DNA from 2 places in the Alteromonas sp. G4i13 genome. Region 2 is predicted to be linked to the other one. Evidence: predicted binding sites of a transcription regulator. Region 2 holds the regulator's gene; the other holds the start of a gene.
What was found. The regulator FNR, encoded in region 2, switches genes on or off when oxygen is low (the NO sensors DNR and NnrR bind a similar motif). The targets are predictions, from matches to a motif close to TTGATCTAGATCAA.
Positions count from the first base shown of each region.

Region 1: the regulator FNR is predicted to act here: its motif matches at 3,029-3,042, upstream of ACFI6J_RS03545 (cytochrome ubiquinol oxidase subunit I).

Region 1 covers NZ_JBHNYX010000005.1:67,005-71,434, forward strand. The annotation lists gene cydX (cytochrome bd-I oxidase subunit CydX) at 1-95, opposite strand, end outside; gene cydB (cytochrome d ubiquinol oxidase subunit II) at 106-1,242, opposite strand; gene ACFI6J_RS03545 (cytochrome ubiquinol oxidase subunit I) at 1,239-2,819, opposite strand; gene ACFI6J_RS03550 (Tll0287-like domain-containing protein) at 3,147-3,752, opposite strand; gene ACFI6J_RS03555 (sigma 54-interacting transcriptional regulator) at 3,908-4,430, shown strand, end outside.
Region 2 covers NZ_JBHNYX010000003.1:16,715-21,144, forward strand. The annotation lists gene uspE (universal stress protein UspE) at 109-1,032, opposite strand; gene fnr (fumarate/nitrate reduction transcriptional regulator Fnr) at 1,277-2,014, opposite strand; gene ACFI6J_RS01895 (sulfite exporter TauE/SafE family protein) at 2,060-2,719, opposite strand; gene ccoS (cbb3-type cytochrome oxidase assembly protein CcoS) at 2,706-2,936, opposite strand; gene ACFI6J_RS01905 (heavy metal translocating P-type ATPase) at 2,938-4,430, opposite strand, start outside.

The DNA.
Region 1 (4,430 bases), on a different contig from region 2:
CTATCCATATTTTCCGTCGACTCCAACCACATGGCGTTGATAATGCCAAAAGAGCACGCCAGCAAAACTCCTAAAATCCAAGCGAAATACCACATAGCGTTCTCCTTAATAAATGGTGTGAGACTGGTCAAGGTCTTCATTTTTAATACGCCCGCGCATTACGTAAAAGCTATAGGCCGTGTAGCTAAGTACAATAGGCACAAAGATACAGGCAACGATAAACATTACGTTTAGCGTCATATGGCTAGACGTAGCGTCCCATACGGTTAAGCTCGCCTCTGGCATAGTGATGCTTGGCATTAGGAATGGGAACATTGAAAAGCCAGCTGTTAAGATAACGCCTGCTATAAATAGCGCACTTGATACAAACGCCATGCCTGCATTACCTTTCTTAGAGAAAAGCGCACAGGCCAAACCAGCAATAATACCCAGCACAGGTGCTGCCATCATAAGGGGGTATTTGCTGTAGTTGCTCACCCAAGCTCCAGCTTCAATGGCAACCTCTTTCTTAAGTGGATTTGACGTAGCAATGGTATCGACTGCCGACGTAATCACGAAGCCATCTAATCCAAATGCTACCCAAACACCTGCAAGTACAAATAGCGTGACACCAGCCAGGCTTAACACAACCGATACTGCACGTGCGCGAACTTCAATAAAGCCATCGGTTTTCATTTGTAGCCAGGTTGCACCGTGATTCAGCAACATAGCCACAGATAGCAGTCCTGCCACCAGCGCAAACGGTGTTAAAAGGCCAAAGAACGAGCCTGTGTAGGTTGACTTAAGCGTACTATCCATTTCAAACGGTACGCCCAACAGCAGGTTACCAAAAGCCACACCAAAGATAAGGGCTGGGATAATACCGCCAGCAAATAGCGCCCAATCCCACGCTTTCCGCCACTGCGGGTTAGGCAATTTACTGCGGTAATCAAAGCCTATCGGGCGCATCCAAAGGGCAATTAAGGTGAGGGCCAGCGCAAGGTAAAAACCAGAAAACGCAGTGGCGTAAATCATAGGCCACGCGGCGAAAATAGCACCGCCTGCGGTGATAAACCAAACTTGGTTGCCATCCCAGTGCGGCCCTACTGTATTTATCATTACGCGGCGCTCTTTGTCATTTTTACCAATAAGCGTGAGCAGTGCTCCAACGCCCAAATCGAAGCCATCGGTAACCGCGAAGCCAATTAGCAGAACGCCAACCAAGCACCACCAAATGACTCTCAGTAGTTCATAATCAATCATGCTTTTGCTCCTTGCTCATCAAGGTCAATAAGATAAAATTCAGTGTCAGGCTGCTTATCTTCAGGTGGAACTGGCCCTTTTTTGGCAAACTTCTTCATTAGGTAAAAACCAATAATGAACATGCCGGTGTAGAAAGCACTGTAGGCTACAAGGGTTATTACCACGTCGCTTACGGCGAGATTAGATACCGACGTATGCACCGGAAGCACCTCTGCAATTGACCATGGTTGGCGGCCATATTCAGCGACAAACCAGCCAGCCTCACAGGCAATCCAAGGAAGCGGCAAACCGTAGAGCGCGCTTTTTAATAGCCAACGTGGCTTAGTAATCTTGTGTTTAGTACTGTAGTAAAAGGCGCACACAAATAGCGCAAGCATAATAAAGCCAGCCACAACCATAAGGCGGAAACTCCAAAACAATGGGGCAACCGGCGGAATGCTGTAATCTACTGCCTGTTGAAGCGCGGCATCAGAAGGATTTGAAACGTTCTCAGTGAAAGGCTCTAGCAACATAGCGTAGCCCAAACTGTCTTTATTTTGGTCGAAGGCAGTACGTTGCTCAGCTGTCGCGGTGCCGTTTCTTACATCATCAAGTACTTCATAGGCTTTAATTCCGCTTAGAATACGCTCGCGATTCTCTTCTTTAAGATCCTTAATACCTTTTACTTCTTCGGTTAACGAACGGGTAGCAATAATGCCCATTGCCCAAGGAATTTGAAGGGCGTACTCGGTTTCCTGCTTTTCGTCGTTTGGAATACCAAACACAGTAAACGGCGCAGGTGCAGGATGGGTTTCATACTCAGCTTCAACTGCTGCCAGCTTCACTTTTTGTACATCACCAAGCTCATAACCACTTTCATCACCTAGCACGATCACAGAAAGCGTTGAGGCCAGGCCAAAGCTAGCAGCTATGGCGAACGAACGGCGCGCAAAGGCGATATGCTTATGATTAAGCAGGTAGTAACTTGAAATTGCCAACACAAACATTGCGCCGGTCACGTAACCTGCTGATACAGTGTGAACAAATTTGACCTGTGCTACGGGGTTAAAAATAACCTCAGCAAAGCTGGTCATTTCCATACGCATGGCTTCAAAATTAAATTCAGCGCCTACCGGGTATTGCATCCAGCCGTTAGCAATCAAGATCCACAGTGCAGAGAAGTTTGAACCAATGGCCACCAGCCAAGTCGCCATCAGATGCTTCACCTTTGACATTTTGTCCCAGCCAAAAAAGAACAACCCCACGAAGGTAGATTCTAGGAAAAAGGCCATTAGGCCTTCGATGGCAAGTGGCGCACCGAAGATATCGCCTACATAGTGAGAATAGTAAGACCAATTCATTCCGAACTGGAATTCCATGGTTAAGCCTGTGGCTACACCAATGGCAAAGTTAATTCCAAACAGCTTTCCCCAGAATTGGGTCATCTGCTTATAAATTTCTTTACCCGTCATTACGTATACCGATTCCATAATGGCAAGTAGGAAACTAAGCCCCAAAGTTAAGGGTACAAATATAAAGTGGAACATTGCAGTTAATGCAAATTGCCACCGCGATAGTTCTATTAACGTATCGCTCATGGGTTATCTCCCTTGTATTTCGTTTGCGCGTTAAACGCTTAGCAGAAAAGTGGTTTAAAATTCAGTGATGAACACGTGAATATGCCGCATGGCAAGAGCACGGTTTATGCCATACATCAGTAATTTGGCTGCTTAAGCGCAATTACCGATAAACGGCGGTATTTTCGTACTGTGCAGATAAATTATTCCACGACCGAGCGTGTGGCTTATTGATCCAACGCAACAATTGATGGCGATGCATTCGCCATATTTGTCATTTAGGTGACAAATATGGCACAAGAGAAAGGCTGCTTAGCAGATTGTCAAAAAGTGGAGTATAAGGAAAAGTTAAGGGGTATATGAGAGTGTGAACGCGCCTCGTAATTCTCCCAATTCGAACCCTGTAGCTTGATCGTTGGGATAGTGCTTTAGAATGGATTGTTTTACTGAAGGCGCCACATTAGCTCCGTGGCATGCCATGCACACCTGACCTTGCTCAATCGCCATCATGTACCTAAACTCACCGCTTTCGCTATCGTATTGATAAGTTTCAATAGGTCTTTTAGGGGCCAAATTGTCTTGCTTAGCTTTGGTCAGTAATTGTGAAAACCACGCTAACTGCTCACGCTCCCATTGATCTGCCGCATTGTTTGGGTTCCTTACTTTCAGCGCGGTACGCCCAACCTCCCACCCGTTTTGACTAAGCGCCAGAGCAATAGGAGCCGCTGCAATCTGGCATTCGTTAACGCCAGCCTCTAGCCCTCCGGATTGAATAGCTTGCTGTAGTCGTGACTTTAGCGCGCCTCCCAGTGCTTTTGCGTGTAATCGCGCTTCTTTGACTTTTTCCTGTACACTGTTTTCACTTTTTTTCTCATTGGCAGTCACTGTATCTGCCAATGAATGAGCACTACTTGCCAATAAGCTTATCGCCACCAGCATTACGCCATTTTTCATTATAAAACTCTCCTTGGAATTGAATGAGTTGCTACCGAAGTATTGCCGTTTGTCTCAAACAGTGAACAAGCTCTATGCCAATATGATAAATTGCCAAAATCAAATTAGAACAAACTAATATTCAGCCACCCATGAATATATCCATAGTACAAGCGATGATAGATGCGGTAGATAAACCCGCAATCTTCATTAACCCAAGCTACGTTATTGAAGCTGTCAACCAGCCCTACAGAGACACCTACCCTGTGGATATAAAGCTTGGCTTTAGTACCTGCTATCAAGTCTCTCACCGCAACAGCAAACCTTGCGATAAGTGCGGCGAGCATTGCCCCATGCAAGAGAGTAAAGCCACAGGACGAGCGGCTAGCGTAGTACACGTTCATACCACCAGTGAGGGTCAAAGCTACTGCGACATCCTCATGCGCCCGATCTTCGACGGTAGCGGAGAACTATTAGGTTTCTTGGAAATACTTGATAAGCTTTCGTTTGCTTCAAACCGACCTTCAGCAGGAAAGATGGTCGGCGAATCAGAGGCATTTACAGCAATGCTAAACAAAATAAATCGCGCCGCTAACTCAGATATTTCAGTACTACTGTTTGGCGAAACCGGCACGGGTAAAGAGCTGGTGTCCCAAGCACTTCACTCGAGTAGTCACCGTGCTGGCAAACCATTTGTTG
Region 2 (4,430 bases):
TTAAAGCGGCTTTTCGAGACCATGCTTGTGAAGTTAAATTTGTTGGTGACATACCGTGTTGGCCGCTAAGTAACGGAAAACACGGGCTATGCGGTACTGATGAAAAGATTACACCGACAACGGCGACACAAATCCATCTGGCTTAATAGCAAGCACATCGCAATTGAGTTCGTCGATCACGTGTTCTGCAGTGTTACCAATTAGGGCCGCTGAAATGCCCACACGGCCAACGGTACCAATAACAACCAGCTCTGCATCCAGTGTTTTTGCCACTAGCGGGATGACCTTTTCCGGAAGGCCTTCTCTTACTACGCATTTGTTCTCAGGAATACCGTACTTTAACGCGTGACTACGCATTTCTTTTAAATGATGATTTTTTACCGCGTCGTGATAGGTATCGGGGTCGAACTCAGGCACTTCTATGGCGATATTAAGTGGTGTAGAAGGGTAACTGTTGACCAAATTTACGCTCCCTTTCAATAAAGAGGCGTAGTCGTTAGCAATGAGGGTGAGCTTATCGTTAAGTGCGGCGTGCTCATCGTCTTCACTGCCTACGTTTACAGCAGCAATAATCTCTCCTCCTTCTGGCCAGTCGTGCTCTTTAACGAGCAATACTGGCCGAGGGCATTTACGCATTAAATGCCAGTCGGTGGGGGTGAAAATAACAGAAGCAAGATCGTCGTGCTTTTTGGTTGCCTTTACCACTAAATCTATCTGATTGTTTAGGGTGTAGTAAATAATCGACTCATACGCACGATTATTCCATTCTACAACGATATCAGTTTCAGTGAATCCTTGTTCTCTTAAGTGGGTGGCAAGCCATTTTGCATGCTCCTTTGTAACTGCATCGCGCATTGACTCGCGCTCATCCGGGCTAAGCATGGTCGTCATATCATAAGATAAGTCGTATACCACCATCATTGCGGTAACTGAAGCGCCTGTTTTTGAAGCGAGTTCATAAGCACGGCTCAGTGCAGGTTGGTTATCGCGCTCGGCATCTACCACGGCCAGAATTCGTTTACACTCAATCATAACGTCCCCCTAACTACGAAACTTAGTAGCGGCTGTCGAAATCGAAGCTTTCTAATACTAACTATAAACGACATTGGGAAAAACGTAAGTTGTTTTAGATCAAGAATTTTACGAGGCGACCATGAGTGAACGTACCTAATTGAATATGGAGCAACCGGCGTGGCGCTGAAAGGGTAGATAGGTGGCTAACACAGGTTACAAAAAAGCGCGCTTAGTGCGCGCCTTATTTAACACTTAAAAAGGACTAACCGCAGACAACGCTAGGGCCGTTAAGCGCCGCTAGTTTGGTGTTTAGCCTATCGAAATCCAAAATAGTAATAAGCTTGCCGTCTACCTTTATGATGTTGTCTTTTTGAAAACGGCTTAACAGACGGCTAATCGTTTCAATCGTTAATCCTAAATAGTTTCCAATTTCGTTGCGCGTCATGGTTAAGTGGAATTCTCTATGGGAAAAGCCACGCTCTTCAAAGCGTTGCGACAGGTGTGAGATGAAATACAGTAAGCGCTCTTCTGCAGTTCGCTTGTTTAAAAGCATGATCATGTCGTGATCTTGTTTTATTTCAGCGCTCATGAAGCTCATGATCTGGTGGCGTAGCTTTGGAAATTGCACTGACATTTCGTCGAGGGTCTCGTAGGGAAGCTCACACACCATGGCAGTTTCTAACGCAGAAGTATAGCTTTGGTGTTTATTCTCTCTTAGTGCATCGAAACCGATAATATCACCAGGAAAGTGGAAGCCGGTAATCTGTTCTTCACCTTCGGTATTAGTCACAAATGATTTGAATGAACCGGTTCTCACTGCAAATAGAGAACGGAATTTATCACCAGTTTGAATCAGCGTGTCACCTTTATGAAGCGGCTTCTTGCGTTCAATAATATCGTCAAGAGACTCGATTTCTGTTTTGTTTAACGCCACCGGTAAACACAGGTGACTGAAACTACAGTTTTGACAGTGAATAGAAAATTGGCTTCCTTTGCTCATAATGCACGCTCTCTAAAAGAATACCCGACAATAATACACCCATTTTTAAACGATTGCGCCATGAATAAGATAAGCTGCATATATTGCCATTATTACTGCAATAATTTGTCTAAAATGGTTATGTTGAAAACTTTGAACAATATATTGGCTACCAGCGCTTGCGGCGAGCAAGGTGGGTAATGTACCCAAACCGAAGAAGAACATAATAGCAGCGCCTTCTAGCGCGTTACCCGCCGCGAGAGACCAGGTAAGTGTGGAATACACCAAACCGCAAGGAAGCCAACCCCAAATAAAACCATAAGGCAACGCACTTAAAGGGGTCTTAAATGGCAAAAAGCGTTTTGAAAGCGGCTGGACTTTGGAAAATAGGCCTTTACCCGCATTTTCCAGCACTGTTAAGCCAGTCCACCACTTACCCAAATAACACGCCAGTAGAAGCAACATGATTCCGCTAAGTAGGGAAAGGGCATAGTTGGCAAGAGGTATATAATCTGCTGCAATTTTTCCAAGTGCCCCGGTTATTGCTCCGGCGATGGTGTAGCTCACTATACGTCCCATGTTATAGGCAAGGGTATAGGGTAGTGCTGAAGCGCCTTTAGGCGATACCATCCTTAGCGCAGCGACAATTCCACCGCACATTCCCACACAGTGAACTCCACCGGCTAAGCCGATAAGAAAGGCAGAGAAGTAGTTAATCCCTTCCATGTGGCGCTTGGCTTTTGTCTACTTTACTGTCTTGAAGTTGCTTGCGTTGCTCAGCTAGCTTTTTTTCTTCTGGCGGAAGATCATCGTCAAACAGTATGCTATACCCTTGGCGATCCAAATCTTCAAATTGATTGGTTTTCACCGCCCAAAAGAATATCACGATAGCGACGGCAACAATGATGATGGCGATTGGAATTAATACGTAAATAATACTCATGCTATTTGCTCAAAAGTCGCGTTGAGTTTGTGACCACAATGATACTGCTTAACGACATACCAACAACAGCCATCCACGGTGAAAGTAGGCCTGATACGGCGAAAGGTAAGATCAAAACGTTGTAACCTACCGACCAGCCAATATTTTGCCTTATTTTTTGCTTCACTTGGTGCGCAGTTCGAATAAGTTCTGGTACAGAAAGCAGCTGATCGCCAAGCAGTATCACGTCGGCGGCAGTTTTAGCCACGTCTGTGGCATTACCCACTGCAATTGCCACATCAGCGCTGGCAAGAACTGGAGCGTCGTTAATACCGTCACCCATCATCATCACTTTCGCGCCAGATTGCTGCATAGCTTGAACGGCTTCGTACTTTTGCTCAGGTGTTAGGCCACCTTTAGCGGTCGAAATTGGCAATGGTGCGGTAAGCGCATTAACGTTTTGCTGTGTATCACCACTTAAAACGGCGAGGGTATGGCTTGCAGCTAATATATCGAGAGTTTCTTGCGTATCTTCTCTTAGTGAATCCTTTACTTCATACGCCGCCATAATACGCCCCTTAACCGTGAGAAACACGTTAGCTGAAGGGAACGCTTCAATGAGTTTTAGCTGTGATTCGTGAACGCTGAATGCTGCAGAACCCATAGAAAACAACGTGTCATTGATCTCACCGCTGATACCACCTCCTGGCGTAACGGTAAAATTAGTCACTTTGTGTACCGTGTTATCGATAGCGTCAGCACTGCCGCTAGAGGCAGAAGTCTCGCTTAGGGCTACACCGTCGCTAAAGGCTATACCGTCGCTAAAGGCTTTGGCAATCGGATGTTCAGAGCGTGACTCCAAAGCGCGCGCAATTGATAGCGCACTATTACTATCCACGCCGTCAGCGTACCAGGCATTTGAAATAGTAAATTTGCCTTTTGTGAGCGTGCCGGTTTTGTCTAAAGCGATGGTGTCAATGTCAGTAATTTGTTCTAGCGCATCTGCCCGTTTTAGTAAAATACCTTGTCGGTTTAACTTTGCCATAGCGCAAGTTAACGCTGATGGCGTGGCCAACCCTAGTGCGCAAGGGCAGGTTGCAACCAGCACTGATATGGTGATCCAAAATGCCTCGTCGCTCCCCTGATACGCCCAAAAGCCATAGGTTAACGCCGAAATCAGCAATACCGCGGTAACGAAATAGCGAGAAAAATTATCGGCTATCTGCGCTGCTTTAGGTTTACTCGCCATGGCACTTGCTTGCAGTCGTACAATTTGATTTACCAGCGCATTTTTAAGGGTCTGCGTAACCGTAATGGTTAGCGTACCATCTTGACAAACCGTGCCGCCGTATACCGGGCTACTGTTCGACTTACGCACGGGGTTAAACTCGCCGGTAAGCATAGATTCGTCAACCGCTGCGTTGCCGTCGGTTACCACCCCATCAATGGGGACTGTTTCACCAGGCTTCACTAGCACTACGTCGTCAATTTTTAGCTGCTTAGCCAGACACTCGG